DNA from 3 places in the Mesorhizobium sp. M0983 genome. Region 1 is predicted to be linked to each of the others. Evidence: riboswitches for the same ligand, from Rfam matches in the RefSeq annotation. Region 1 holds a riboswitch; each other region holds the start of a gene.
The links. Region 1 has a riboswitch for thiamine pyrophosphate ahead of thiB (thiamine ABC transporter substrate binding subunit). Riboswitches for the same ligand answer to the same signal wherever they lie in the genome.
Positions count from the first base shown of each region.

Region 2: another riboswitch for thiamine pyrophosphate. It lies ahead of NKH71_RS33520 (phosphomethylpyrimidine synthase ThiC); the one in region 1 lies ahead of thiB (thiamine ABC transporter substrate binding subunit).
Region 3: another riboswitch for thiamine pyrophosphate. It lies ahead of thiC (phosphomethylpyrimidine synthase ThiC); the one in region 1 lies ahead of thiB (thiamine ABC transporter substrate binding subunit).

Region 1 is NZ_JAMYNH010000003.1:159,832-170,014, reverse strand. It holds gene NKH71_RS07330 (ABC-F family ATP-binding cassette domain-containing protein) at 1-1,067, opposite strand, end outside; gene NKH71_RS07325 (thiamine diphosphokinase) at 1,069-1,713, opposite strand; TPP riboswitch at 1,841-1,955, shown strand; gene thiB (thiamine ABC transporter substrate binding subunit) at 1,999-3,012, shown strand; gene thiP (thiamine/thiamine pyrophosphate ABC transporter permease) at 3,246-4,865, shown strand; gene thiQ (thiamine ABC transporter ATP-binding protein) at 4,862-5,653, shown strand; gene NKH71_RS07305 (M48 family metalloprotease) at 5,897-7,366, shown strand; gene NKH71_RS07300 (RNA polymerase factor sigma-32) at 7,380-8,234, opposite strand; gene NKH71_RS07295 (amino acid ABC transporter substrate-binding protein) at 8,563-9,336, shown strand; gene NKH71_RS07290 (ABC transporter permease subunit) at 9,458-10,138, shown strand; gene NKH71_RS07285 (amino acid ABC transporter ATP-binding protein) at 10,135-10,183, shown strand, end outside.
Region 2 is NZ_JAMYNH010000020.1:28,798-38,980, forward strand. It holds gene hemN (oxygen-independent coproporphyrinogen III oxidase) at 1-1,242, opposite strand, end outside; gene NKH71_RS26650 (porin) at 2,292-3,449, shown strand; TPP riboswitch at 3,951-4,066, shown strand; partial or broken gene NKH71_RS33520 (phosphomethylpyrimidine synthase ThiC) at 4,172-4,363, shown strand; partial or broken gene NKH71_RS33525 (phosphomethylpyrimidine synthase ThiC) at 4,476-4,843, shown strand; partial or broken gene NKH71_RS26660 (FAD-dependent oxidoreductase) at 4,847-5,453, shown strand; gene NKH71_RS26665 (Fic family protein) at 5,898-7,430, shown strand; gene NKH71_RS26670 (hypothetical protein) at 7,503-7,724, opposite strand; gene NKH71_RS26675 (prenyltransferase/squalene oxidase repeat-containing protein) at 7,897-8,568, shown strand; gene NKH71_RS26680 (hypothetical protein) at 8,602-9,018, shown strand; gene NKH71_RS26685 (hypothetical protein) at 9,082-9,498, shown strand; gene NKH71_RS26690 (type I restriction enzyme subunit R domain-containing protein) at 9,516-9,878, shown strand; gene NKH71_RS26695 (hypothetical protein) at 9,954-10,183, shown strand, end outside.
Region 3 is NZ_JAMYNH010000005.1:254,695-264,877, reverse strand. It holds gene NKH71_RS12580 (CopG family transcriptional regulator) at 363-797, opposite strand; gene NKH71_RS12575 (conjugal transfer protein TraG) at 802-2,799, opposite strand; gene NKH71_RS12570 (YybH family protein) at 3,318-3,773, opposite strand; gene NKH71_RS12565 (Fic family protein) at 4,920-6,464, shown strand; TPP riboswitch at 6,647-6,763, shown strand; gene thiC (phosphomethylpyrimidine synthase ThiC) at 6,867-8,702, shown strand; gene thiO (glycine oxidase ThiO) at 8,699-9,700, shown strand; partial or broken gene thiS (sulfur carrier protein ThiS) at 9,669-9,865, shown strand; gene NKH71_RS12545 (thiazole synthase) at 9,869-10,183, shown strand, end outside.

The DNA of each region.
Region 1 (10,183 bases):
GCCTCGCGCTTCTGGTCGAGCGTGGCGATCTCCAGGTTGGTGCCGAGCCGCACCGTGCCTGCGTCCGGCTTCAATTCGCCGGTCAGCATCTTCAATAGCGTCGTCTTGCCGGCGCCGTTCGGCCCGACCAGACCGACGCGATCGCCGCGCTGGATGCGTGTCGAGAATCCCTTGACCAGGGTCAGATCGCCAAAGCTCTTCTCGATGTTCTTGGCCTCAATCACCAGCTTGCCGGATTCGGCGGCGTCGCTGGCTGTCATCGTCGCCGCACCCTCGGCGCCACGATGACCGCGAAAGCGCTGGCGCATGGTCTGCAACTCACCGAGCCGGCGCATGTTGCGCTTGCGCCTTGCCGTCACGCCATAGCGCAGCCAGTGCTCCTCGCGCACGATCTGGCGGCCGAGCTTGTGCTGCTCGCGCTCTTCCTCCTCCAACACCGTGTCGCGCCATTCCTCGAAATAGGCAAAGCCCTTATCGAGACGGCGGGTCTGGCCGCGGTCGAGCCAAATTGTGGCGCGTGACACGCGTTCGAGAAAACGGCGGTCATGCGAGATGACGACCAGGGCCGAGGAGGTGCGGGCAAGCTCCTCCTCCAGCCATTCGATAACCGAAAGGTCAAGATGATTGGTCGGTTCATCGAGGAGAAGAATGTCGGGCTCGGGCGCCATGACGCGGGCGAGTGCCGCGCGCCGCGCCTCGCCCCCGGAGAGGTCGTTCGGCCGTTCCTCGCCGGTCAGGCCGAGATGCTCTATCAGATAGGTGGCGCGGTAGGGATCATCGGCGGGCCCGAGCCCCGCCTCGACATAGGCGCGAACGGTCGCAAAACCGTCCATGTCGGGCATTTGCGGCAAATAGCGCACCGTCGCCGAAGGCTGGCGGAAGACTTCGCCGTCCTGCGGTTCGATCAGCCCGGCAGCGATCTTGAGGAGCGTCGACTTGCCAGAGCCGTTGCGCCCGACCAGGGCGATCTTGTCGCCAGCTGACGCCGTCAGGGCGGCACCGTCGAGCAGCGGCGCGCCGCCAAAGGTCAGCTTTATCCCGTCGAGATTGAGAAGCGGCGGCGCCATGTCAGCTTTCAGGTAGGGGAAAAGGATGCGCGAGCAGCAGCGCGCGGCCGCTGGCCAGCGCGATTTCCAGCCGGCCCTTGACCTCGTTGGAAATGGTCAGCGACGAGCCGAAGGCAACCTCGACATGGGCGAGCGGCCATTTGGCGCCGGTGACTGTCAGGCCGGCGAGATCCGAAAAGCCGAGCACCGAAAACAGCGTACCGTCGACATAATCGAAGCCAGTCTTTCCAGGCAGCAAAGGAATGCCTTCCTGTGCGCCGCTGGTCAAAAGCACTTCCGTTCCGCCTTCCGCCAGCCGGACGCTGAGCGCCAAATGCAGGAAGATGTGGTCGGTGCGTTTGCCGCCGAAGGCGCCTGCGAGCACAAGGCTGGTCGCACCGCGTTCGAGCGCGGCGGCGATAGCGAGTTCACCGTCGGTCTTGTCCTTTTCGGCGGGAAACACCTGCCGTGGCACAGCGGCCAGATCCTCCGGCAAATCGGCAGGCACGGAATCGAAATCGCCGACCCAGAGTTCCGGCATCAGGCCCAGCATAAGGGCATGGCCGATACCGGCATCGGCAGCGATGACGCGGGAGCCTTCGACCTGGCGGTCGAGCAGCGGCGTGCGGATGAGATCGCCGCCAAGCAGGATGGTGAATGTGCTCATATCTCGTGGCCCTTACCAGCCCTGCCCCGGAAACGGAAGATGAAACGGCAGATGAAACAGGACGCCGCGCTTTGGATGCCCGGCAAACTTCCGCTTGCGCAGCACTTCGGCCGGGCCTATGTGTCGAAACGCTCTAACGGGGTGCCGGACGCGATCTTCGCGGACCGGCTGAGAGGCAAGACTGCCAACCCGCTGAACCTGATCCGGTTTGTACCGGCGGAGGGATTAGACGTTTCGGACAGCCCGACGCCTCAATTCCTTTCAACGCGAACGAAGGAGGCGCCGATGCGCAGTTTTTTCCACTCTCTTGCCTCGATTATCCTGCTTGCGGCATCCGCGCTTGCCCTACCGGGGCAGGCATCGGCACAGGATAAGCTGACCGTCTATACCTATGAAAGCTTCACCGCCGATTGGGGTCCGGGACCGGCGGTGAAGAAGGCCTTCGAGGCCGAGTGCACCTGCGTCGTCGAATTCGTCTCGGTCGCCGACGGCGTGGCACTGCTCAACCGTGTGAAGCTGGAAGGGGCCGCGACCAAGGCCGATATCGTGCTTGGCCTCGATATCAATTTGACGGCGGACGCCAAGGCAACCGGCCTGTTTTCGCCGCATGGCGCCGTGACGGACGTCAGTGTGCCGGGTGGCTGGAGCGACGATATCTTCGTGCCGTTCGACTATGGCTATTTCGCTATCGTCTACGATAGCGAAAAACTGAAGAGCCCGCCGAAGAGCCTCAGGGAATTGGTCGAGGGCGATGCCGGCGACAAGATCGTCATCCAGGATCCGCGCACCTCGACGCCGGGCCTTGGCCTGCTGTTGTGGGTCAAGTCGGTCTATGGCGACAAGGCTCCGGAAGCCTGGGCCAAACTCAAGGCAAAGGTGCTGACGGTGACGCCGGGCTGGAGCGAGGCCTACGGCCTGTTCACCAAGGGTGAGGCGCCGATGGTGCTGTCCTATACCACTTCGCCAGCCTACCACATGGTTGCCGAAAACACCTCGCGCTACCAGGCGGCGTCCTTCGAGGAAGGCGAATATCTGCAGATCGAGGTCGCTGGGATCACCACCAAGGGCGCGAAGAACCCGCTGGCGGAAAAGTTCATCGCCTTCATGACCGGGCCGAAATTCCAGGATCTCATTCCCGAAACCAACTGGATGTTCCCGGCCGGCAAGACCGACAAGCCGCTCAATCCGGCGTTCGACAAGCTCGTCAAACCGACCAAAACCTTGCTGTTCAGCTCGGAAGAGGTCGCCGCAAATCGCAAGGCCTGGGTCGACGAGTGGCTGGCGGTGATGAGCAAGTAGCTCGGATTGAAAGATGATCGCCCTACGGCGCCCCCCTCTGTCCTGCCGGACATCTCCCCCACAAGGAGGGAAATTGGCCGTCATGCCGGCTTTCGCCAATCTCCGACATTGCCGGAATGAGCGGAGCGCTGAACCTGCCAATCTCTCCCCATGTGGGGGAGATGTCCGGCAGGACAGAGGGGCGCGCGAAGGAACGCAATCCTCGCTAAGAATCTCGAATCTGGTGGTCTAGCGTGCAACGCGCGCCATCATCGGATACCCGCGTCGCTGCCGGTATCGTCGCGCTCGCCGCCATCGCGCTGCTGATCGGCGGGGCATTCGCCGGGCTCGTCGTCGAAGCCATGCGCGACCTGTCGGGCGCCGCCTCCGCCTTTGATTCCTATCTCCTCCGTGTTGCCCGCTTCACGCTCTGGCAGGCTCTGTTGTCGACCCTGCTCTCCGTCGCACCGGCGCTGTTCGTCGCGCGCGCGCTGTCGCGGCATCCACAGTTTTTCGGGCGAGGCTTTGTCCTGCAGCTTTTCGCCGTGCCGCTGGCGCTGCCGGCCATTGTTGCCGCACTCGGTGTCTTGGCACTCTATGGCCGCGCCGGGTATTTCGCCGGCTTGCTCGGTGCGATTGGCGGCCAGAACTGGCCCGGCATCTATGGCCTATCGGGTATTCTCGTCGCCCACGTCTTTTTCAACCTGCCGCTGGCAACGCGACTGTTCCTGGAAGCGTTGCAGACGGTGCCGGCTAACCAATGGCGGCTGGCGAGCCAGCTTGGCATGGGTGCTGCGCCGGCCTTCCGGCTGATCGAATGGCCGGCGTTGCGTGCGGCCCTGCCGGGCGTTGCCGGGCTCGTTTTCATGCTGTGCATCACCTCCTTCACCATCGTGCTTACGCTCGGCGGCGGGCCGCGCGCGACGACGCTGGAGGTTGCCATATACCAGGCGCTGCGTTTCGACTTCGACCCGGCGCGGGCGGTGACGCTGACCTTGTTGCAGATTGCCCTGACCTTCGTCGTCGTGCTGGCACTAACGCGGCTTGGCGCCAATATGACCGGCGACGCCAATCTGCCGGTAGCCCCGCGCCGGTATTTTTCAGCCGGTGCGGCCGAGACCGTGCTGAACGCACTGGTGATCGGGCTGGCACTGCTGTTTGTCGCCGGACCGATGGCGGCTACGCTGTCGGCCGGGCTTGGCGCCGATCTCGGCCGCCTGGCCGGCGAGAGCGCGGTGCGGCAAGCGACGGCGACCAGTGCCGTGCTCTCCCTCCTATCGGCGCTGCTCTCCTTGGCGTTGTCGCTGTCGCTGGTTATGGCGCGCCGGGCGCTGGCGCTCACCCGGCGGACCGGCAGGCGGACGCTGCTCGAACACCTGGCCGACACCGGTGCGGGGTTCGTCCTGGTGGTGCCGCCCATCGTCATCGGTGCCGGCTGGTTCCTGCTCCTGCGCAGCGTCAGCGATGTCTTTGCGATCGCCCCTGTCATGGTGGTTGTGGTCAATGCGGTGATGGCGATGCCGTTCGCCATCCGCGCCATCCGCCCCGCCTATGACGCGGCGAGCGAACGCCACGAACGGCTCTGTGCACAGCTTGGCATCTCGGGCTGGAACCGGTTGCGTCTGGTCGACTGGCCGTCGCTGCGGCGGCCGCTCGCCACCGGCTTCGCCTTCGCCATGGCGCTGTCGCTCGGTGATCTCGGCGTCATTGCGCTGTTCGGCAGCGATTCCGTGCAGACATTGCCCTATCTGTTGCTGGCGCGCATGGGCAGCTACCGCACCGAGGATGCGGCCGGCCTGGCGCTGCTGCTCGGCCTTGTCTGCCTGGCGCTTGTGCTGACCGCGGACTGGCTGGGAAGGAGGGAGAAATCATGATGCCGATCAGCCCGGAACGGTCGATTTCGGTCGAAAAAGGCGCGGCCGTGCGGCTCGATAATGTCTCGTTCAGCTATGGTGAAACGCCGCTTATATTCGATGTCGATTTCCCGGCGTCGGAAATCACCGCCATCATGGGGCCGAGCGGTTCGGGAAAGTCGACGCTGCTCAATCTGGTGGCCGGTTTCGAAGCGCCGCGGTCAGGCCGCGTGCTCATCGGCGGCGCCGACGTCAGCACTGCGCCGCCATCAGCGCGGCCGGTATCGATGGTGTTCCAGGAAAACAACCTGTTTGCCCATCTGTCCCTCGAGCAGAATGTCGGGCTCGGCCGCTCGCCTTCGCTCATGCTGAGCGAGGCTGACCGCGCCGCAATCGCCGCAGCGCTGAAGCGCGTCGGCCTTGCCGGCAAGGAAAGCCGGCTGCCGCGCGAACTCTCCGGCGGTGAGCGGCAGCGCGTCGCGCTCGCTCGGGTCCTGGTGCGCGACCGGCCGGTGTTGTTGCTCGACGAGCCGTTCGCTTCGCTCGGACCGGCACTGCGCGACGACATGCTCGACCTGGTCGCCGACGTCCATTCGGAGCAGCGCATGACGGTGCTATTCGTCACGCACCAGCCGGACGATGCGCGCCGTATCGGGCAAAACATGGTTTTCCTGGATGGTGGCACGGTTGCCGCGACGGGCACCGCGGCCGATTTTTTCGTCGGGGCTGGACCGGAGGCATTCCGACGCTATATCGGCTCGGGTCCGTTTGCGGCTGGATCACGAGATGTTGCCCGGAAGCGGACATAATTTATGGTCAAACCGGCGGAAGGCGAAGCGGCGCTTGCTTGCCATGGTCGAGGTAGTGTGGCTAGGTCCGCCAGGAGCTGGTCCGGCTTAGACCGTGATTTGCCCTTGCTGCCTCGTATCTGTCGGACGCCGTAGCACTTGATTTTGCGCGTGATGCTTTCCGGAAATCGCGCCCGATTTTCGCGGTCACGTGCCAGGACTTGAAAGGAAGCCGATCTGCCGACCGGCATCGACAATCGGAGGGTGAAACCGCTGGCGCGCTTTCTGGCGCTGGCCGGTCTTGCCGTGGCGCTGGCAAGCTGCCAGATGTTCACGCCTCCCGACGTGCAGGAATCAGGCTTTCAGCCCTCAGACAAGCCGATCACGGTCGACAACGTCGCCGCCAACGGCAAGCTCGCCCAACTGGCGAAGGCGCAGCACCCGCGCATCCTCGCCACCTATGGCGGAGAATATTCCGACCCCAAGCTCGAGCGCATGGTGGCCAAGATCGTCGGCAGACTGACCGTAGTGTCGGCCAACCCGACCCAGACCTACCGCATCACCATCCTCAACTCGCCCAACGTCAATGCCTTCGCGCTGCCGGGCGGCTATCTCTACATCACCCGGGGCCTGCTTGCCTTGGCCAACGATTCAGCCGAGCTTGCCGCCGTCATTGCGCATGAAATGGGCCATGTTACGGCCAATCACGGCCTGCAGCGGCAGCAGCTGGAAGCCGAAGAGGGGTTGGCGACCAAGGTCGTTTCGGATGTGCTCGGCGACAACCCGACGGCCAAGGCGGCGCTGATCCGCGGCAAGCTGAGGCTGGCCCAGTTCTCGCGCAATCAGGAGCTGGAGGCCGACGCCATCGGCATCAAATCGATCGGCGAAGCCGGTTTCGATCCCTACGCTGCCGGCCGCTTCTTGCAGTCGATGTCGGCCTATACCGATTTCCGCTCGATCAGCGGCGCCACCGACGCCAGCCTCGACTTCCTGGCGACGCACCCCAACACGCCGCAGCGTATCGACCTCGCGCAGCGCCACGCCCGCCAGTTCGGCGCGCCCGGTGTCGGGTCGCGCGATCGCGATTCATTCCTTTCCGGCGTAGACGGGCTGCTTTACGGCGACACACCGGAGGAAGGCTATGTGCGCGGCGAAACTTTCCTGCATCCTGGCCTCGGCGTGTCGTTCTCGGTGCCCAACGGCTTCATCATCGACAATTCGGCAGCGGCGGTGACGGCGACAGGCCCGGGCGACATCGCGATCCGCTTCGACGGCGTTTCGATCGACAAGGGCCGCTCGCTGACCGACTACATCCGCAGCGGCTGGGTTGCCGGCCTCGACGACAGCAGCGTGCGCCAGGAAACGATCAACGGCAACGAAGCGGCAACCGCGCATGCCGGCGCCGATGGCTGGCAATTCGATATTGCGGTGATCCGCGCCGGCGGCCAGGTCTACCGCTTGCTGACCGCGGCGCCTTCGGCCAGCACCTCGCTGAGCACGGTGGCGCGCTCGGTCAGCGGCTCGTTTCGCATCCTGAGTGCTGCCGAGAAGGCGGCGTTGAAGCCGCTGCGTATCCGCATCGTCACGGTGCAGCCCGGCCAGACAATGGGCTCCCTGGCCGCACAGATGGTCGGCGTCGACCGCAAGCTGGATTTGTTCAGGGTGCTCAACGCGCTGTCGCCGGGTGCCGCCGTTTCGGCCGGCGACAAGGTCAAGATCGTCACCGACAAATAGCAGCCGACGCGATTCAGGCGAGAAATTCCGGGTTCTGCTTCACCAGCGCCGCCTTGAGCTTTTCCATGGCGCGCGCCTCGATCTGCCGGACACGTTCCTTGGAGATGCCGAGCGTCTCGCCGAGCGCTTCGAGCGTCGCGCCCTCGTCGCTCAGCCGGCGCTCCTCGATAATCCTGAGTTCTCGCGCATTGAGCGCGCCGAGCGCCGTCTTCAGCCAGACAGAGCGGCGTTCGACATCGATCGTGTCGCCGACGACCTCGTCGGGCAGCGGGTCATCCGAAACCAGGAACTCCATCCGCTCGGTTGCGCCCGCATCGTCGGCAAGCGGCGTGTTGAGCGAGCTGTCGGGTGCCGAAAGGCGGGAATCCATCATCGCCACATCGGCCTCGGAAACGCCGAGAGCCGCCGACACTTCGCGGTAAAGCGTGGCATTCGACGTCTGCTCGGCGCCGTTTGCCAGGCGGGCGCGCAGGCGCCGCAGGTTGAAGAACAGCGCCTTTTGCGCGGAGCTGGTGCCGCCGCGCACGATCGACCAGTTGCGCAGGATATAATCCTGCATCGAGGCGCGGATCCACCATGTCGCATAGGTCGAGAACCGCACCTCGCGCTCGGGCTCGAAACGGGCCGCGGCCTCCAGCAGCCCGACATGGCCTTCCTGGATCAGGTCGCCCAGGGGAAGGCCGTAGTGGCGGAACCGCGACGCCATGGAAATAACCAGCCGCATATGGGCGACGGTGATGCGGTGCAGCGCGTGCTGGTCATTGTTCTCCTTCCAGCGCAGCGCCAGGAGATGCTCTTCGTCGCGCTCCAGGTAAGGGGCTTTCATCGCCGCGCGAACCATGGTCCGTCCTGCACTGTCTTGCATCATGCCGCGCTCCTGCTTCAGGCGTTGCGGTGCAATCGCTGAATCGTGAGTTGGCGCCGATGGTTGAAATGGCGGCGCCGCGCCCTACAACAGCCAAGAACGTGCGATGCGGGGGAATGTTCCCCCGGACTGTCATGCCGATTGCGCTGTTCCAGGCGATTCGCCATCGGCCTTGACTCAGCCGGGTGCCGCCGGGAGGTGTTGGTTGAGAATGGGATTTCAAGGGCGCGAGATTTTTGAAATTTAGTTTCTTATTGTGGCATCGCGCATCTGTCATTTTCCGGCACTCGCAACGACGCCGGACATCGGCCAAGGACGGGATCACAGAAAAATGAAATGGCTCAAATCGCTCATTATCGCCGGAACGCTGCAGGTTCTGGCAATCGCCGCCGGTCATGCCGGCGCCAATCTCGACCAGATCAAGCAGTCCGGCGTCTTCAAGGTCGGCACGGAAGGAACCTATGCGCCCTTCACCTATCATGATGCTTCCGGCGCGCTGGTCGGCTTCGACGTCGAGATCGCCCGGGCCATCGCCGAGCGCCTCGGCGTCAAAGCCCAGTTCCTCGAAGGCAAATGGGACGGGCTGATCGCCGGTCTCGACGCCAACCGCTACGATGCCGTCATCAACGAGGTCGGCATCACCGAGGCGCGCAAGGCCAAATATGATTTCTCCGATCCTTACATCGCCTCCAAGGCGGTGCTGATCGTGCGCGGCGACAACACCGACATCAAGGGTTTCGCCGATCTCAAGGGCAAGAAGGCGGCGCAGTCGCTGACCTCGAATTTCGGCAAGCTGGCTGAAACCAATGGCGCCGAGCTCGTCGGCACCGACGGCTTCGACCAGTCGATCCAGCTTCTTCTCACCGGCCGCGCCGACGCCACCATCAACGACAGCCTGTCCTTCCTCGACTTCAAGAAGCACAAGCCCGACGCCAATGTGAAGATTGCCGCGCAGGAAGAAAACGCCGACTATTCCGGCGTCATCGCGCGCAAGGGCGATCCGGAACTGGTGGCCGCCATCAATAAGGCGCTGGCCGACATCAAGGCCGACGGTACCTACCAGAAAATCGCCGATACCTATTTCGGCCAGGACGTTTCGAAGTAAACGGCTTTTCTCGCGTGGGCCGAATGCCGGCCCGCGTCGTTCATGTCGCGGCGAGCTGTCTTTGACGGCCCGCCGCTTTCGCGTGATATGAGCGACGGCAATCTGGCAAGGAGGAGGCTTCGTGCCGCACTGGCTGCAATTGATGCTGGAATCCCTGCCTACGCTGCTGTGGGCTGCACTGATCTTCACCGTGCCGTTGACGCTGCTGTCGTTTGCATTCGGTCTTGTCCTCGGCCTGGTCGTGGCGCTTGTCCGGCTGTTCGGTCCCAAACCGCTGGTCGCCGTGGTCCGCTTCTATGTCTGGATCTTCCGCGGCACGCCGCTTCTCGTGCAACTGTTCCTTATCTTCTACGGCCTGCCATCGGTCGGCATCCTGCTCGACGCTTTTCCGGCAGCACTGATCGGCTTTACCTTGAACATCGGCGCATATTCGTCGGAAATCATCCGCGCCGTCATTGGTTCGGTGCCGAAGGGCCAGTGGGAAGCGGCCTATACGATCGGCATGACCTGGGCCCAGGCAATGCGGCGCACCATTCTTCCACAGGCGGGGCGCGTCGCCGTGCCGCCGCTGTCCAACACCTTCATCTCACTGGTCAAGGATACATCGCTCGCCGCCGCCATTACCGTGCCCGAGATGTTCCAGGCGGCGCAGCGCATTGTCGCCACCACTTATGAGCCGCTGATCCTCTATGTCGAGGCAGCGGCTCTCTACCTGGTCATGAGCTCCGTGCTGTCGGCCTTGCAGGCCCGATTGGAAACGCGGCTTAACCGCTATGGTGGCTTCCTGGAGGCGCGTGCGTGATCGGCCTCACCAACATCGAAAAGCGTTTCGGCGACAGTTTGGTGC
Region 2 (10,183 bases), on a different contig from region 1:
AAAACCGTTTTCGAAGTCCACTATCCCGTCCTCGGCCAGCATCGCCAAGCGTTCAGCTGAATCGAGAAGACGGATCGGATCAGATCCGTGGGCGGCACAGATTGCCTGCACATCGGCCTCGAGATCGCACATTAGTTGCTCGATAATTGCGGCTCGCACGCGGTCGTCGTCGGTGAGGCGATAGCCCTTTGACGTCGCCAGACGGCCAGCTGCGATATGCTGGATGTAGGAATCCCGTGTAACTTCGTTTTGAACGTACCCTTGGCCGATGCGGCCGATAGCCGACGCTCCGAAACCGATCAGGGTTCTGCAGGTGTCGGCCGAGTAGCCCAACGAGTTACGCCGCAGGCGACCGGTTTTCTGTGCCAGCGCGAGCTCGTCGTCCGGCAAGGCGAAATGGTCGAGCCCGATCTCTCGGTAGCCGGCGGCAATCAGCGTCACGGCCACAGCCGCATGCTGTTCAGCGCGGGCAGCGCTGTCCGGCAGAAATTCCTCCTCGATGAGGCGCTGATTCTTTATCTGGGATGGAATGTGCGAGTACCCGAACACCGCAAGCCGGTCGGGGCGCATGGCGACCACCGCCCTCGCTGTCTCGACGCAGGATTGCACCGTTTGATGCGGGAGACCAAAGATGAGATCGAAGTTGATGCGGCTCACGCCGTGCCGACGCAGCATTTCCACGGCAGCCGACGTCTGGGCCTCGCTCTGGATCCGGTTGATCGCTTTTTGAACGATTGGATCGAAGCTCTGCACGCCGAGGCTCGCGCGGTTCACGCCGGCCGCTCCTAAGGCCTCGGCCATCTCGACCGTGAACGTGCGTGGATCGATCTCGATGGCGACCGTAGCTGTTTTCGACAGAGCGAAGCGGCGTCGCAGGAACTCTATCAGAGCGAGGAACTCGGGTGGTCCTATGAGAGACGGAGTTCCGCCGCCGAAATGTATGTCGCTCACGGGCAACGTCTGCGGCACTCGCTCCGCAACCAGACGGATCTCTTCACGCACGGTCGCCAGATAGTTGAGGATCGGCGCATCATGGCGGGTGATGGTGGTGGGAAAGCCGCAATACCAGCACGCTGATCGGCAGAACGGAACGTGCAGATAGAGTGACACCGGACCGTCAGCCGGCAGGTTCTTGAGCCATTCCTCATAAGCCTCGGCGCCGACCGCCCCAGAGAACTCCGACACAGTCGGATAGATAGTGTACCAAGGCAGCCGGGCCTCTCGATATTTCGTGGTCTGCAACAGTTACCGTCCCATGCTGATAACCACCAACCTTACCGCTGCGCTCGCCTGTGTCTTTGCGCTATGTCAGTCCGTTCCGCTTTGGGCTCGAAACTTGTATTTCGCAGCAATAGCGGCCGTTCAATCTTGGCTGGACGGTCAGCGACTGGCCATGGCTGTTCCCGCCGCGACCCTCACGCGTGACCGTTTGGTTCCACCATCCCTTCCCTTCAGCCAGCGCCTGGTCGCGTAGATTCTGCTGAGCGGCTGCCGCATCCAACGAGATAACACCGCGTTGGGACCAGACTTTGCTCGCCAGCTAGCGCAGCCCCATGGTGATCTCTGGCATCTCGATGAGCTCGTTTTGTGAATTGCTGGCAAGAAGCATTAGCTGTGGCGCGCCGTCTATCAGGACGAGAGCCTGCTCGACGCGACCGTCAGGTCCGCCGCAATGCCAAGGCTGGCGCGCCTACTGACTCCCTGGTGAAGGCAAGGCTGCGCGTTCAGCGCGTGATTACCGACCATCGCGCTCGCCAAAATGACGGCGTCGTACCGAGCGGCGCCCGCCGCATGATGTCTCAACGTCGGGGCTCACAGCAAACAAAGCTGTCGCCATTGAACGAAACTGTCGCGAAGCGAACAGACGAACCGTAGCCGAAACGTTTGCCGTTCGTGCTTGGATTGATCCGCAAGGCAGAAAGGAAGGAAGAGCCAAGCAAGGTCCGCCGGCACACTTGAGCTTCAAGCCGCAGCTGCGTCGTCAGGATGGCACGTCATTTGCAATAGAAGCCTTTGTGACGGCCCGCCCACAACTAGCGGAGATGACCGGTGATGGTTTGTACAGAAATGTTGAATGGCGTCGTTTCGGCAATAATTATATTTGTAATAACAATTGCATATCTGTAACAATAATACCCAATAGTATTCTCAATTTCTCATGAACATCTGGCATGACGAGAGCATCAAAACTGCTCAAAAATTCACTCAATGCGCATCGTTATCGAATGGTTCCTTAGCAAAAATTCATTCACTGACGTCCATCCCTTTTACTGTTTGAACGGAGATCAACAATGAACATTAGGAGCCTCCTCCTCGGCTCAACTGCGGCACTGATTGCCGTTTCCGACGCTCGCGCCGTGACCGCCGTTGCCGAGCCTGACCCGACTGAGTACGTTAAAATCTGCGACGTTTACGGCTCGGGCTACGTCTACATTTCAGGCACTGAGACCTGCCTGCGCATCGGCGGCTATGTCCGTTACGACATCGGCTTGCGCCATGTCGGATTGTTTGACCACGCAAGAACCTCCGATGTGAGGACTGGTGAGCATCAGGACACATGTCAAAACAACACGCGCTTCACATTGAAAACTTGGACCGGCCAGGAGACCGAACTCGGCACGTTGAAGACCTACACCGAAACCCGCATGAACTTCGGTAACCGCCACACTTCGGTTTCGGACAGTTCTCGGTCCTATGCCTTGAACGGAGACAGCACCTTGACTTTCGCCTGGATTCAGCTTGGTGGCCTCCGAGTTGGTAAGGACTGGTCGGCCTTCGACATGTTTATTGGCGGCGCGGTTGACGTACTCAACCAGACGCCGGTTCCGTACGGCGCTTTCGATACCAATGTGGTTCAGTACTACTTCGACGCCGGGAACGGCTTTTCGGCCGTGGTTTCGCTCGAAGAAGGCTCGGGCGTGGTCGGCACAATCGACAGCTACTCTCCGCACGTAGTCGGCGGCTTGAAATACACACATGGCTGGGGCGCGATCACCGGCGTTGCCGCTTATGATAGCAACTACGAATCGGTGGCCGCCAAGGTCCGTGTCGACATCAATGTCACCAACGAACTGTTGCTGTTCGGAATGCTCGGCTACGGTTCCAACGGCAAGCTCAACGACGACTCCACGAACGCCATCGACGCTCATGGTCGCGGCTTCTATAAGAGTTGGGGTGGGAACTGGGCTTTCTGGGCTGGCGCCACTTACAAGCTCAACGAGACAACTTCGTTCAACCTTCAGCTCTCCGGTGATCAGCTCAAGAACCATGGTGTCGCTGCAAACGTCGCCTATGCGTTTCTTCCAGATTTCACAGTTACGGCGGAACTCGACTATAGCCGCTACGGCAACTTCGCCGTCGGCAAGGTGGACGCTTCCAACGTGAACTGGACCAACGCCAACAAGAAGAGCGGTGTCGCCGGAATCCTGCGTTTCGAACGCTCATTCTAACGGGATGAAAGGGTTGAGCTCGAGATCCGGTTGAGCGGACCAATCCCGCAACACTCCAAGAGAACGTCGTATGGAAGCTATACGAGATTGGAGCCTCGATCTCGGGGCCGGACGATGTTTCATATCAGATCTGGTCCGGATGATCGCGCAGGCGATATTCATCGCTCGATTATGCGTTTTGATCTGCAACTCTTTCATTTCCTCATTCCTTCCGCCCGCTTGACGGACCCTGCCATCCAGCACTACCCGGCCAGGTTTTCCGAACTGGGGTGCGGCCCGACGCACTTGAAAATCGCAAATGGATCGCCTCCGTTCAGCCATCCCCGCGGAAATTCGGGCGCGAGAGAACAAGCTCCAGAGCATAAGCGAGGCTGATCGAGGAACAGACGATTCTCAGGCGATGCTCCATCCGATCTTGCGCCTGGCCGAGACGATCGCCCGACGATCACCGCCGCCGCCCGAATGCGCTTGACAAGATACCGCTCGCCCGTTCAACCTGAAGCATTCACCCAGGGGAGTCCCGGCAAGGGGCTGAGATACTGCTGGCTTTCGCGGCGCAGTGACCCGTTGAACCTGATCCAGTTCATACTGGCGTAGGGACGGTGCAAGCGCTTTGCGGGAGTTCACGCCCGAGGTCCTGTTTCGAGCAGGTCGACCAAAGCGTCTTTTCATTCTTCCGGCACAGAACTGGGTCTCCAATGCACGAGCAAAGGAGCCTCATGATGAATGCCCCCACCCCCGCCGTCCCGACGGGACCGCTGCCCGCCTCACGCAAGATCCACAAGCATGGCAGCATTCACCCTCAGATCAGGGTGCCGATGCGCGAAATTGCAGTCCATCCAACGGCCGGCGAACCGCCAGTCACCGTCTACGATCCGTCCGGCCCCTACACCGATCCGGCCATCAAAACCAGGATCGAAAAAGGCCTTGCCCGGCTTCGCCACGAATGGATTACCGCGCGTGGCGATGTCGAAGCCTGTGACGGCCGCCATGTCCGGCCGGAAGACAACGGATTTGTGACTGGCGAGCGCCCATGCCGCCGACCTGGCCAAGGGTCACGCGGCGGCGAACATCCGCGGCGACGCGCTGTCGCGGGCCGGATTCGAGTTCCGCTGGGAGGCCTAGTTCAACCTGTCGCTCGATCCGGAAACCGCGCGGTCCTTCCACGACCAGACCTTGCCCAAGGAAGCGCACAAGCTGGCACATTTCTGCTCGATATGCGGGCCGAAATTCGCTCGATGCGCATCTCTCACGACATTCGCGCCGAAGCGCAGAAGGAGGGCATGGCGGCGATGGCGGCGAAATACCGCGAGGGCGGCGATCTCTATATGCCGGTCGAAACGCCCGAGGTGGAAAAACAGGCCTCAGCGCAGGAAGATCAGAGGGCGCGCTGAGCCATGCGCCGCATTCTTGTCAAAGGCGCGGGTGTGGCAGGCCTCACCGTTGCCCATGAATTGGCCGCGCCGGGTGCATCCGTCACGGTTGCTGAAATTCGCAGCCAGATCGGCGGCAATGCCTCCTGGCTCGCCGGCGGGATGCTCGCGCTTGGTGCGAACGCGAAGGCGCCGAGGAGGCGGTCGTCACTTTCGGCAACGTTGCAGCCGACTGGTGGGAAAGGGCGCTGCCCGCGCTGGTGAGGAGGGCCGGCACTCTCGTCGTCGCCCATCAGCGCGATGCCTTCGAGCTTGCCCGTTTTGCAGCTCGTACGCGCAACTATGAGTGCGTCGACGAAAAGGTTGTTGCCGCCCTCGAGCCCGATCTTGCCGGCCGCTTTCATCAGAGCCTGTTTTTTTGTAGCGAAGCTCATCTCGATCCCCGTCGGGCTCTCGAAGCCCTCGCCGGCAACTGCGTGCGATGGGCGTCGTTTTCCTTTTCGAGACGGGCGAGGTTGGCTTTTCCGGCTTTGATCAGGTGATCGACTGCACGGGCATCGCGCGGGCCGACGACGATTTACGCGGCATGCGCGGTGAAATGCTGATCCTCCATACGCGTGATGTCTCGCTCGGGGCGATTGCCGAGAAGCCGATCTCGCGGGCGTCGCGGCGTAGTGAGCGCGGGCGCGGCCGTGATGATCGTGGCGGGAGGGAGAGGTAAGGAGCGTCTTTTCTTTGAGAATTCGCGTTTACGGGTACCCACGATGCACAACGGGCGAGTTTTTCAAAGAGGCGCGTCCTCCTTCGAAGCGCTTCGGAGGGCCAGGCTGTAGGCTCGCCCCGAGCCCCTGCGTAGCCTGCTGGGGAGCTGGTCTCGGCCCATCCGGTGACGATCCTTCGCGCAGACGAGCTATGGAGACGATCAAAACTGTGATTTCACTTGCCGATTATCGCATAAAAAGCTTGTTATTGCACAACTTAAAAAACTTGCAACTCCACAGCATCATTGACTTGTCTCCTATCGGCACTATATACTTGTAATCGCACAGCTCTAAAAAGTTGCAAAGGTACGGCCATGGCCAAGCCCCATGAAAAACTCGCTGTATCATTGGCCGTCCTCAAAGAGCTGCAGAAGGGTGGGCGGCGCATATTCAAATCAGATGAGCTGACCCGCGTCCACCGGGAGCGACTGCTGCAGAACGGGTTCCTGCGCGATGTTATGAAAGGCTGGCTCATGTCGACCAGCCCGCAGGCACAGCAGCAAGACACCACCCCCTGGTACGCGAGCTTCTGGGAGTTCTGCTCCCTTTACTGCAATGACCGGTTCGGCAAGGACTGGTTCGTGTCACCGGAGCAGTCGCTGCTTCTGCACGCGGAAGCGCCCACTATTCCGCCTCAGGTGGTGGTGAACACCCCCAAAGGCACGAATAACAAAATCGACCTGCTGTTCGGCACTTCGCTCTATGACCTCAAGGTCAAGGAGATGCCGGCCGAACTGACAGAGAAAAACGGCCAGCGCGTGTTCACTGTCGAGGCCGCCCTTACCCGGGTGCCGCAAGCGTTCTTCCAGCGCGCGCCTATCGAGATGCAGATCGCTATGGCGTCGGTGCGCGACGTATCAACCGTTCTGGTCCTGCTGCTTGATGGCGGCCATTCCGCCGTGGCGGGACGGCTTGCGGGGGCCTTCCGTCGCGTAGGACGCGACTCCTTTGCCGATGAAATCGTGGCCGCCTTCAAAGCCGCCGGCTATGACGTGCGCGAATCCGATCCGTTCGCGGGACAAATTGGAGTGACAACCATTGCGGCGGGCGTACCGCCGTTGGTCGCCCGCCTGCGCGCGATCTGGCAATCGCAGCGCGAAGCCATCATCGAGATATTCCCGAAGGCACCCGGACTGCCGTCCGACAAAGACGCCTATATGAAGTTCGTCGAGGATATCTACGAAAGCGACGCCTACCATTCGCTGTCGATAGAAGGGTACAGCGTCACCCCGGAACTCATCGACCGGGTGCGCGAGGGGAGCTGGAATCCGGAGATTGATGAAGAGGACCGCAAGAACCGGGATGCGCTAGCCGCGCGTGGCTACTACCTCGCATTCCAGAAGGTCAAAGACTCTGTTGCCGCGATCATCAACGGCAAGCCAGCCGGCGCGTTGACGCGGGACACTCACCGGGAGTGGTACCGGGAGCTGTTCGCGCCGTCAGTGACCGCCGGCATCCTCAAAGCCAGCGCGCTGGCGGGATATCGCAACCACCTTGTGTACCTGCGCGGCTCGCAGCACGTGCCGCCGCGTACCGAAGCGGTGGCCGATGGTATGCATGAGCTGTTCGACCTGCTGGAGGCGGAGAAGGAGGCCTCCGTGCGTGCCGTGCTGGGGCATTGGCTTGTGGGCTATGTGCACCCCTATCCGGACGGCAACGGACGAATGGCGCGGTTCCTCATGAACGCGATGCTGGCTTCAGGCGGTTACCCCTGGACAGTCGTCAGAGTCGATGACCGGAAGGCCTACCTCGCAGGGCTGGAGGAGGCGAGCGTCAATATGAATGTGAAAACGTTCGCCGCCTTTCTCGCCGAACGGGTGAAGTGGTCTATGGAGAAGGCGGCGTGAGGTCGGTGGTGTGCCATGTTTAACTTGCTTGTCTCGGGCCACGGCGAGTGGTGGGAAACGCCGCCGTTCACGTCAACCATTGACCGTTTCAAGGAATAGAGCGGCGCCGAGGCCGAGGCTATCGGCCTCGCGCGCCCTGAAACATTGCGCCGGCTGGAGGAAATCCCGGCGCTGTTGATGTACGAAGTTGGGGAGGGAGGCCCGCTCGCGCGCGTGGTCCGGCACGGCCGCATACGCAATATCGTTCGGCGCGGACACGAACTGGCCTTCACCTTCGAGCCCGATCCGGAACATGCCTTTCTCGACCGGTCAGCGGTGTTGAGAATTGCGGACCGGCTGCGCATTCAACAGTTCGAACAGCACCGTACGCACTGGGCGATCAAGGATGGTGACATTCCGGCCGAGCTGATTGCCACCGGCACCGCTGAACGGGCGCAGCGCACCGTTGCCGTGGTTGCGGCAGAATATGTTAGAAGCGCGCCGCGAGGGACGAAGGAGAGAAGCTGCCGAACTGGCCGAAGAACTGGAGGATTTTCCTCCCTCGCTGGAGAAAGCACTGTCGCTCGTGCCGGCGCGTATCCTTCAGCAGCCGACACCCGAATTATACCCGATCCTTGGGATAGAGCCCCGCACGCCCCAAGGCCGCAACGCCGTCGTGGCCGTCGTCGCAAGGGATCACAATGGGCAGGACTTGCCTGCCGACTGGTCTTATTCGCTGGCGTGGTTCCTGGACCTTTACGGCAGCGCGACGGAAGCGGGGCGCCTTGACGGCGCGCTGGCCGAATGCGCAACGCATATGATCGCGCTCGGCACTGGCGAGGGAGAAGCGGCCGCCCCGGTTGAAGATATCGGCTACCCACTCTGGCGCTGTTCGCGAAGCCCGAAACTTATCGGCGATCTGCGCCGGGAAATTGCGGTCCTGACTGATCGCCTCGTGCGCCGCCAGGAGGGTGGGGGCTGCTGGAATGAAACTAGAGAAGGGGTTCCCCGGCCCGGCCTGCGCGCCACGGCCCTTGCGACAGTCGCCCTTCAGCGGCTTGGCGATGACCGCTACCACGACGCAATTCGGAAAGCCGTGTCATGGCTGATCACACAAGTTATTCCTGACACAGGCGCGCTTCCGCGCGACGCGGGCTAAGACGATCCCGAGGTCATCGCCACGACACTCGCGATGGAGGCTATTCGCCGGTCTGATTTTGTCGATGACGTGCCCCACGTGCTGGCGGCTGGAGATGCCTGGCTGGTCTCCGGTCAGACCGTGCTGGGAGGCTGGCAGGCAGAGCCGTGGGCAGAGGATTTTGTCGCGGCCTTGGTGCTTGAATATCTCGCGCGCCAAAACGAGATGCTGCCGCAGGTCGATGGCTTTCTCCTGATGGCGCGCGACTTCTTCCGCAAGGCAGAAGAGCTGCAGCTGGAAGGCGGCGCCAATAATCGGCGGCTTGCTGCCATAGCGACCGTGCATGCTGTGGAAATGTTCCTTTATGGGCTGTTTGAGCGGCGGGAAGATTTGGCGCTGTCAGCCTTCCGCGAAAACGGCACTGAGACGCTCGGCCCCCGGACAGCGCCTGGGTTCAGAGGACAAAATTGATCAGTGGTTCGATGCCAAAACCAAGGCCCTGAATGACTGGCAAAGGGATGAGCTAAAAAAGAAATGGGGCACGATGTAAAACGTGCTCAGCTCGCGATCCCGCATGGATCGTGTCGTCAGCGACATCGTCTTCGATTTCAGCGTGAAGCCCCGCCTGTCAAGCGAACGCGGCAACGCAATTCTCGTGGCCTCCAGCATCTACGAAGCCTGCAAGTACTTCGAGCTTTTTCAAAAGACCCGTTCCGCAACAAGTGCGCCCTGATCAAATCGTACAATCCGAATGCGCAGGACATCACAAAGGAAGGGACGGGCGCTAACACCGATACCGACCGGCAGGTCATTTACAACACCTACACCGAGTTGCTGAAGGGCGTTGAGGCCAAGGGCGGTTTGTCCAAAACCGAGGTGTACGAGGAGGCGGCCAAGGCTCTTTTCACCAAGGAGCCGGCGAACATGAAGCTGCTGGTGGTCGTCGACTAAGCTGCTCACAGCTTTCGATGCGCTGCACCTATGTCTACATAGACACGTCTATGCAGGACCACGGCCTGTTCCAAGCGATTTGCCGGACCAATCGGCTTGACGGCGAGGACAAGGATTTCGGTTATATCGTCGCCTACAAGGGCCTGTTCAAGAAGGTTGAGAATGCGATCGCGGTCTATACGTCGGAACTTGATCATTCCGACGACGGGCCGGCTCCGGATGTGCTGCTCAAGGACCGTCTGAAAAAAGGAAAAGAATGTCTCGATCAAGCCCTGGAACGCATTGTCCTGCTTTGCGAGCGAGTGGAGCCGCCGAAAGGAGAACTAGAATACATCCACTTCTTCTGCGGCAACACCGAAATCGCGTCAGACCTTAAATAGCGCGAACCTCAGCGCGCGGCCCTGTACAAGGCAACCGCAGGGCTGCTGCGGGCGTATGCTAATATCGCGGATGAAATGGATGCCGCAGGCTACAACAACGCCCACGTTGCCCGCATCAAGAAACAGGTCGAGCATTACCTGAATGCGCGGGACACTGTGCGTCTGGCCAGCAACGAAAGCCTCGATCTGAAGGCCTACGAGGCTGATATGCGGCACTTGATCGACACATATTTCAAAGCCGATGAGCCCCGCAAAATCTCACCATTCGACGGCATGAGCCTCCTTGAGCTCAGCACGTTTGGGAG
Region 3 (10,183 bases), on a different contig from region 1:
CCGCTATGCTGGAACGCCTGCCAGCAGGATTTGTTTCAAAGTTATTGCGCCAAGGAAAGACCTGATGTCCGGTTCGGCAGCGATACCGTGCCACCGGGCAGTTTCAAAGTGATTATCAATCTTTGGTACGGCGCGGGCAAGAACCTGTTCCTCGGGGCGGCGAGGCTCGAATTCAACCAAGCATGCGCGGTCGAAAGAACTCCAATCCGGCAAGGCACACTGCTAGCCGAGATCGACTGTGGAGACGAATGCCGAGGTCCGCCGCTCCGATGAAAGGTGATCTGATGGGTATCAGCTGCGCAAAATAGCTCCGCAATCGGGCACCGGGGTTGGGCTTTTGAAGCGCCTGTCTTGCCGGCAGCTCATCCAGTTGCCGGCGGCGCTGGCGGAACATCGTCGGCTATCTCCTGCCTGAGCCTTGGTCCTTTGCTGAGCCGGCGACCGAGCGCATCGACGAAATTGTCGTAGCGCTGCAAGCCCTTGGCACGCGCCTCCGCTTGCGCCGATTCCGGCAAGGCTGGAGTCGAGTTGAGCCAAAACCGGACGAACAATGCTAGCGTCTCAATAGCAATTCCGACGTCACGCTCGACCCGCTGCACGCGTCGATCGATCTGGTCGAGGCGGCGAGTGATCGCCGCTTGCTTTCGTTCTTCGGCGTCCGGCGACAGGAACGACGCGAGCGCAGCCTCGGCGACCAGTGACAGCGAGACCTCGCGCCGCCCAGCGTAATCTGCCAGTGCCCTCATTACGTCAGGGTCGAGATAGGCAGACAGACGTCTTTTCTTGGCGTTCTTCATGCGCTCAAAGCTCAATGCCATCATTGGGGTCAAGGGCGGCCTGACGAGCTGCGCGTCTCATGGCTTGATCGACACTGCGGCGACGAACGGCGTCATCATCGGGCTCGTCCCTGTCGAGGTCGAACTCATCGTCGCAGCGTGGCGTTCGTTCCGGCGCGATGTCTTCGTGTTCGGGAAGCTCGGGCTGGCGGCGAATGCCGCCATTGGCCGGATCCTCGTCCTGCTGATCCCTGGCAAGCCTCAGCTTGCGAGATTTGCCTTCCGGCTCAGCAAGAAGTGTCGTGTCGGTCCAGTCCTCAGAGCGAGCGTTCTGCATTGTCCCTCCGGTCCTTGGCGGCGGCAAGACACGCTCGGCAAGACGCGGGTCGGCAAAGTAGCGTGCCTTCGTCGCACGGATTGGGAACTGGCCCGAGATCATAATGATCGCCTCGGTCGGGGGCAGCTGCATGATCTCGCCCGGCGTCATCAGTGCACGCGCCGTTTCCTGCCGCGAGACCATCAGATGCCCGAGCCAGGGCGACAATCTGTGCCCCGCATAGTTTTTCATGGCGCGCAACTCGGTCGCGGTCCCCAGAGAGTCTGAGACGCGCTTGGCCGTCCTCTCGTCATTCGTGGCGAAGCTCACCCGCACATGACAATTGTCGAGGATGGAATTGTTCGGTCCGTAGGCCTTCTCGATCTGATTGAGCGATTGTGCAATCAGGAACGACTTGATGCCATACCCGGCCATGAAGGCCAGCGCGCTTTCGAAGAAATCGAGCCTGCCGAGCGCGGGAAACTCGTCCAGCAGCATCAAAAGACGCTGCCGGTGATCCTTCGCGTGAAGATTTTCGGCGAGCCTGCGGCCGATCTGGTTAAGCACGAGTCGCATCAGCGGCTTTGTGCGACTGATGTCCGATGGCGGCACGACCAGATAGAGCGTCGTCGGCCGTGCCTCCTCGACAAGGTCTGCGATCCGCCAGTCACAGTATGACGTCACCTTGGCCACAACTGGATCGCGGTAGAGGCCCAGAAAACTCATGGCCGTCGAGAGCACGCCGGAACGCTCGTTCTCGGACTTGTTAAGCAGTTCCCGAGCAGCCGACGCCACGACGGGATGCGCGCCTGCATCACCCAAATGCCGCGTCAGCATCATGGCGCGCAGCGTTGCCTCGATTGGCCGCTCTGGATCAGAAAGGAAGTTCGCCACGCCTGCGAGGGTCTTGTCTTTCTCCGCATAGAGCACGTGCAGTATTGCGCCGACCAGCAACGCATGGCTGGTCTTCTCCCAGTGGTTGCGGCGTTCCAATGTGCCTTCTGGGTCGACCAGGACATCCGCCACGTTCTGCACATCTCGAACTTCCCACTCGCCCCGTCGCACCTCCAGCAGAGGATTGTAGGCTGCGGATCCAGCATTGGTCGGGTCGAACAGAAGCACCTGGCCGAAACGGGCCCGCCATCCGGCCGTCAGTTCCCAGTTTTCGCCTTTGATGTCGTGGACGATTGCCGAACCCGGCCAGGTCAGTAGTGACGGCACGACCAGGCCGACGCCTTTGCCGCTTCGGGTCGGTGCGAAACATAGCACGTGTTCCGGACCGTCGTGGCGTAGATAGTGTCGGCCCAACATACCCAGGATCACCCCATCCTGACCGATCATCCCAGCGGCCTTGATTTCGTCTCGCGTCGCCCAGCGCGCCGAGCCGTAAGTCGTGGTATCCTTTCCCTCGCGCGCCCGCCACAGCGACGTCCCGATCGCTGCGACGATAGCCATGAGGCTTCCGCTCGCCGCAATCGCCGCGCCCTCCAGGAAGACGTTCGGCGCGTAGGCGTCGTAGAAAAACCACCACCAGAAAAAGGCTGGCGGCGGATAAACGGGGTGTCCAGCCAATTCGAACCACGGCGGACCGAGTTGGCTTTGAAAGTCGAGCCGCCCTGCCGTCCACTGTGTTGCTCCCCATGTTGTCGCGACGACGATCAGAAAGGCGGTGAGTATCTGGCCCCATAAAACCTTGCTTGCCGGCATCGGTCGTTTCCCAAATGGATGATCGGAACAACCGAAAAGCTCGAATTCCTAAATCCGCAAGAAAAAAGGGGCGGTCGAAGCAGCATGGCGTACCCGCACGTGGAAAGACTTGCCCGATGCGATCTCGAATGTTGAACGAGCATAGGGGGGCTGCTTTCTTCTGGAGCCGTTGAGCCGCTACTTGCCCAATGATAGTTAGTTGTCTCGGCTCAGATGGCATTTGACGAGATGGACGGGTTCTTGGAGAACCACGGATTGCGCATGACCAAATGAACAAGAGTCCTCAGCGGCGCGCCGAGCCGGAGAACACTCTAGTCCCGGCAAGTGGTGGTCAGCCGTTCTGCTGAGCTCGAATCTTACCGCCTCCCTGATCGGTAGCGCGATAGATCCAGAGCCGACTCGATGAGCAGACCCATCAAGTCTGTTCAATTTTGTTAATCAATTCAGTCACATCAACTATTGCCATGGACTTTCGTTGGAACTGTTGCAAGCCGCGCCGGCCTCACGGATCGCGGAATCTATTGGGCCGCACCTAAGTTCCAGATGTCCCGATGCAGGCGCCATGTCCCGTCGCCCCCTTTTTTCCAAACGACAATGTACTTGCCCGCAACGGTGGAAGGGGCACCGCCTTTGCTCGGCACACTGAGCGTAAATGCGCCAACTTCGTAGGCGAGATTCCCGCTCCCTTCCACTTCCAGCGCCTTCAGGGTGAGATTCTTCATCCCGGCCTTGATTGCGCCCTGCCAGAATTCTTCCACGCCCTTGCGGTCATCGACGCGTTTGCCGTCGGGTGGCAGCAGAGCGGCATCGTCGGTATACATTTGACCTACCGCTGCTGCGTTTCCGCTGTTGAAGGCGTCCATGAATTTTACCAACGCCGCTTCGATGTCCTCACGAGCCGAGTGGGCGGCCGCAGACAATGCAGACGAAAGAAGCAGCACAGCAGCAAATGCAAATGACTGAACCAGTCTCATTTCGTCCTCCCTTGCGTACCCGACATGCCCACCCGATGAATAGCGCCGACCCGAGGGCGCCGCGGCGTTCGATGGCTAGGCGCGGATTATATTAGACTTATCTGATATGACGGCGCAAGCGCAGCTGCGACCCTCTGAACGACCAGCGTAGCAGCTGCCGGAGAGCTTCAAAGCGGCGGCTACCGCCTCACTGCCTCCTCGTCTCGACGAAAGAGTTCGTTCGAATGATGCTTTTCCGTGGCTTTGCTCGCAAGTTTTCGTCAGCCAGCGCAGGGCCTCCTCTTACGCTCGCTGGTCGTCAAGGCCCAGCGGCCACTAGCTGACAGTCCCCCCGCAGCCAAGCCGCTGGGCCCTCGACGTGGGGAACGAGCATTGGAGACGATGTCGCGCTTTCCGTTACAGCCCGAAGGCGGGTGACAGATGACCGTGTCAGCCTCTCCACCCGAGCTACGATTTCACGCATTCGATCAGGCACAGCTCTCTCGGGCTAGCGCGCCAAGCATGAGTTAGCTCCCGAATGAGCAGGTGCCACCCAGTTCAACTTCGGCCCTTGCGCGCGCAAAGTATTGGGCGAGATCGATCGGCAGTCCGGTCGGCAAATTGGGGCAGCGATGGCGAGAATGAATGCCAGGAACTTCCCTTCGGTGCCGCTTCGTCGATCTGTTTGCCGAGAAGACGCGCGCGCTGCGTGCCGTCCCCCATACCGCAGAGAACTCACTTCAGGTCACACACACACACACGACGCCACCGAGATCCTGCATCAGTTTTCTACTCCGACGCCGCCACGTCACCAAGATCAGTCGCGAGCGTGATCGCGGCTATCAAATCGGGATCGCGCGCCGGAGCGCTCTATGAGTGAGCCCCGAACGGCGCGGTTCTCCTCGAGCAATCCGGCTCGACGTAAGGCGGGCCATCCGTGCCGGCCTCGTGACTAAGAGACGGGCGAATGGCGGTTCCTGGACTCACCTTTTTGTCATGAAGTCGCTTCCTTGAGCCGGTGGCGGAGTTCTTGCTTGATGACTCCAGCACCGTTTAGAATCGGTTTTCGGAAAATTTGTCTTGTGGCATCAATTTTCATGGAATAGGATCATTTTTCACAGGTGTTGGCCCAGCTGAACCAAAATTCGATGAAAGGATTCGCTTTTCATGCCTCCGGTGCAAGAGCACCAATTTTCAGGTCCTGTTACCGTTTTTCAGGAAATCCGCCTTCCTGAAACGGCGACCCCGGCCGGGTACAGCGCCCTGGTCGGAGCCTACAGGCTCGCCGTGCCCTTGCCCCGTAGGTTGTTCGCCACGGGCGAGCATCATCGCATTACCGAACGGGATGGCTGGCGGATCATGACCCCCCGCCACGCCCCAAATCCTACCCTCGAAGGCCACCTGACCTTTGCGCTCAAGTACGAGGGACTGGACCTTGCCGTCCTCAAGCGGCTGTTCCAAGTGACCGGTCCCGCGCCGATCGAGGCGCTGGTCCGTGAAAGCCCGACCGGCAGTTATGCCCGCCGCATCTGGTTTTTATATGAATGGCTGAGGGGCGCCCGTATCGATCTGCCGGACGCGGCGGCCGGACGATACATTCCGGTTGTCGATCCCGAGCTGCAGTGGCCCGGACCCGACAAGACCGCTTCGCGCTACCGCGTAAGGGACAATCTCCCCGGCACGCGTGAGTTCTGCCCTCTGGTGTTCCGCACCAAGATTCTCGAAAAATTCATCGGCCTTGAACTACCGCGGCGCGCGGAGGCAATCGTAGCGGACGTGCCGCGCGACCTTCTTGCTCGGACCGCCGCCTTTCTTTTGCTCAAAGACTCGCGATCAAGCTATGCGATCGAGGGCGAGCGCCCGCCGCAAGATCGCATCCAGCGCTGGGGCCGCGCCATCGGCGAAGCCGGCCGCTGGCCGATCGATCGCGATGAGCTGCTGCGTCTGCAAAGAATTGTACTTGGCGACGCCCGTTTCGCAAGACTTGGCTTCCGAAAAGAAGGAGGTTTCGTCGGTGAGCATGACCGAGACAACGGCACGCCCTTGCCCGATCACATCAGCGCTCGGCCCGAGGACCTGCCGCGGCTAATCGATGGAATGGCGGCGTTCGATCAGGGCCCCGCGCAAAACCTTGATGCAGTCGTAGCCGCCGCAATCCTCGCCTTCGGCTTTGTCTACATTCACCCGTTCGAGGACGGAAACGGCCGCATTCACCGCTACCTAATCCACCACGTCCTTGCCATGCGCGGCTTCAATCCGCCGGGAGTGGTCTTTCCCGTCTCGGCCGCGATCCTGGACCAGATCAACGAGTACAGGGGCGTGCTCGAGAGCTATTCGCAGCGCCTTCTGCCATTGGTGGAATGGGAACCGACGCCGCAATTCAACGTCCGGGTGCTGAATGACACCGGTGATTTCTACCGGTTCTTCGATGCAACCCCGCACGCCGAATTCCTCTATGCCTGCGTTCAGCGGACGATCGAACGGGACCTTCCCGAGGAAACCGCATTTCTGCAGCGCTACGATCAGTTCCGGCAGCAGGTGGACGCCTTTATTGACATGCCCGAGCGGTTGACCGATCTGCTCTTCCGTTTTCTTCACCAGAATGATGGACATCTATCGAACCGCGCGCGCGAAAAGGAATTCGCCACGCTGACCAGTGACGAGGCAGGAAGAATCGAGGCGATCTACGCGCAAACCTTTGGTGCCCATTGAAGGTGTGATCATCAGGATCGATTTTTAGTCCGACGGTTTGTAATTCCCTTGTCCCTGCCTTCATCTCCGAGGCTTGACTTGTCGCCGAGACATGCACGATTTTTTCCGCACGGTCTGACCGGCCGCCGATCAGCCGCGGCCAGAACGCGCTTGACAAACCGGAGCCGTCCCGTCCAACCTCACGCATTCACCAGGGGAGTCCCGGCAAGGGGCTGAGATACTGCTGGCATTCGCGGCGCAGTGACCCGTTGAACCTGATCCAGTTCATACTGGCGTAGGGACGGTGCAAGCGCTTGCGGGAGTTTACGCCCGAGGTCCTGTTTCGGCAGGTCGACAGAAGCGTCTTTTCATCCTCCCGGCACAGAACTGGGTCTCCAATGCAACGAGCAAAGGAGCCTCAAGATGAATGCCCTCACCCCCGCCGTCTCGACGGGACCGCTGCCCGCCTCACGAAAAATCCACAAGCCCGGTGCCATCCACCCGCAGATCAGGGTGCCGATGCGCGAAATCTCCGTCCATCCGACGGCCGGCGAACCGCCCGTCACCGTCTACGATCCGTCCGGCCCCTATACAGACCCGACTGTCGAAACCAGCATCGAAAATGGCCTTGCACGGCTTCGCCACGAATGGATTACGGCGCGCGGCGATGTCGAGGCCTATGACGGCCGCCATGTCCGGCCGGAGGACAACGGATTCGCGACGGGCGAACGCCTGACGCCGGAATTTCCCATTCGCCATCAACCGCTCAGAGCCAAAGCAGGCAAGGCGGTGACGCAGCTTGCCTATGCGCGCGCCGGCATCATCACACCCGAAATGGAGTTCGCCGCCATCCGCGAGAACCTTGGTCGCGAGATCCTGCACGGCAAGCTTGAGCGCGACGGCGAGGCTTTCGGCGCGACACTGCCCGATTTCGTCACGCCGGATTTCGTGCGTGATGAGGTGGCGCGCGGACGCGCAATCATTCCCGCCAACATCAACCATCCCGAGAGCGAGCCGATGATCATCGGTCGCAATTTCCTGGTCAAGATCAACGCCAACATCGGCAACTCCGCCGTCACATCGTCGATGGCTGAAGAGGTCGAAAAAATGGTGTGGGCGATCCGCTGGGGCGCAGACACGGTGATGGACCTGTCGACCGGCCGCAACATCCACAACATCCGCGACTGGATCGTCCGCAACGCGCCGGTTCCGATCGGCACGGTGCCGCTCTATCAGGCGCTCGAAAAGGTCGGCGGCATCGCCGAGGACCTGACCTGGGAGGTCTACCGCGACATGCTGATCGAACAGGCCGAACAGGGCGTCGACTATTTCACCATCCATGCGGGCGTGCGGCTGCACTACATCCCGCTGACCGTTGACCGGGTCACTGGCATCGTCTCGCGCGGTGGCTCGATCATGGCCAAATGGTGCCTGCATCATCACCGGGAAAGCTTCCTCTACGAACATTTCGCCGAGATCTGCGACATTTGCCGCGCCTATGACGTGTCCTTTTCGCTGGGCGACGGCCTTCGTCCTGGCTCGATCGCCGACGCCAATGACGCAGCACAATTCGCCGAGCTGGAGACGCTCGGCGAGCTGACACAGATCGCCTGGGCGAAGGATTGCCAGGTAATGATCGAAGGCCCCGGCCACGTGCCGATGCACAAGATCAAACAGAACATGGACAAGCAGCTCGCCGTCTGCGGCGAGGCGCCGTTCTATACGCTTGGGCCGCTGACGACCGACATCGCGCCGGGCTACGACCACATCACCTCCGGCATCGGCGCGGCGATGATCGGTTGGTTCGGCACCGCCATGCTCTGCTACGTCACGCCCAAGGAGCATCTCGGCCTTCCCGATCGCAACGACGTCAAGATCGGCGTGATCACCTACAAGATAGCCGCCCATGCCGCCGACCTGGCAAAAGGTCATCCGGCGGCGAAAGTCAGGGATGATGCCCTTTCCCGCGCGCGCTTCGAATTCCGCTGGGAGGACCAGTTCAACCTGTCGCTCGATCCCGAAACCGCGCGGTCCTTCCACGATCAGACCTTGCCCAAGGAGGCGCACAAGCTGGCGCATTTCTGCTCGATGTGCGGGCCGAAATTCTGCTCGATGCGAATTTCCCACGACATCCGCACCGAAGCGCAGAAGGAGGGCATGGCGGCGATGGCGGCGAAATACCGCGAGGGCGGCGATCTCTACCTGCCGGCGGACGAGACCGGCGCACCGCTCATACCTCAGCCACGTGAGCCATCATGAAGGTGCTGGTCAAAGGGGCCGGCGTTGCCGGCCTCACCGCCGCCTTCGAGCTCGCCGCACGCGGCGCGGCGGTTTCCGTTGCCGAGACAAGGCCTGGCCTTGGGGGCAATGCGTCGTGGTTCGCCGGCGGCATGTTGGCGCCATGGTGCGAGCGCGAAAGCGCCGAGCAGCCGGTGCTGGATCTCGGGCGCGGTGCCGCCGACTGGTGGGATGCCGCAACCCCCGGCCAGGTGACGCGGGCCGGAACGCTGGTCGTGGCCGCGCCGCGCGATGCGGGCGAGATCGACCGCTTCGCCAGCCGCACCTCGGGCCATCGGCGTGTCGATGAAGACGAAATTGCGCTCCTGGAGCCCGACCTCGCCGGCCGCTTCCGGCGCGGATTGCTCTTCTCCGACGAGGCGCATCTCGACCCGCGTCAGGCGATGGCAGCGCTTCATGACAAGCTCGCAGCCATGGGTGTCGAGTTTCACTTCGGCACCGAGGTCTGGCATGTTTTTGGTTTCGATCATCAGATCGACTGCACGGGAATGGCAGCCATCGATGACCGGCTACGTGGCGTTCGCGGCGAAATGCTGATCCTGCGCACGCCCGACATCTCGCTGTCGCGCCCGGTCCGGCTGCTTCATCCGCGCTTTCCGCTCTATGTGGTGCCGCGCACCGGCCAGTGTTTCATGGTCGGTGCGACCATGATCGAGAGCGGGTCCGCCGAGCCGGCCACGGTGCGTTCGATGATGGAGCTTCTGGGTGCCGCCTATGCCCTCCATCCGGCATTCGGCGAGGCCGGGATCGTTGAAACCGGTGTCGGCGTCCGTCCTGCTTTTCCCGACAATCTGCCGCGTGTCGAGGCACATGGAAGCACCGTCGCAGTCAACGGGCTTTATCGCCATGGCTTTCTTCTCGCCCCTGCCATGGCGCGCCAGGCGGCCGACCTGGTCTTCCATCAAGACGGAACGAAGGAGCTTGCTCATGAAACTGACGGTCAACGGCAAAGTGCATGAGGTTGCAGCCACCACGCTGGCCGAGCTGCTTGCGGCGCTCGACTTGAAGGCGATTGGCTGGCAACGGCCGTCAACAGCGAACTCGTGCACAAAGCCAACCGGGCGGAATTCCGGTTGAGCGACGGCGACCGGATCGAAATCCTCTCACCGATGCAGGGAGGCTAGGCCATGTTCGATCTTCTCGGAACGTCGCTTGCCTCCCGCCTGCTTCTCGGCACCGCTCAATATCCATCGCCGGCCATCCTTGCCGAGGCCGTCAAGGCGTCGGGCGCTTCGGCGGTAACCGTCTCGTTACGCCGTGAGATGGCAGGCGGCAGGGCCGGCGAACAATTCTGGTCGTTGATCCGCTCGCTCGGCGTCAGAATCCTGCCCAACACTGCCGGCTGCCACTCCGTCAAGGAAGCGGTCACGACCGCGAAGATGGCGCGCGAAGTTTTCGGCACCAACTGGATCAAGCTCGAAGTGATCGGCAACCACGACACG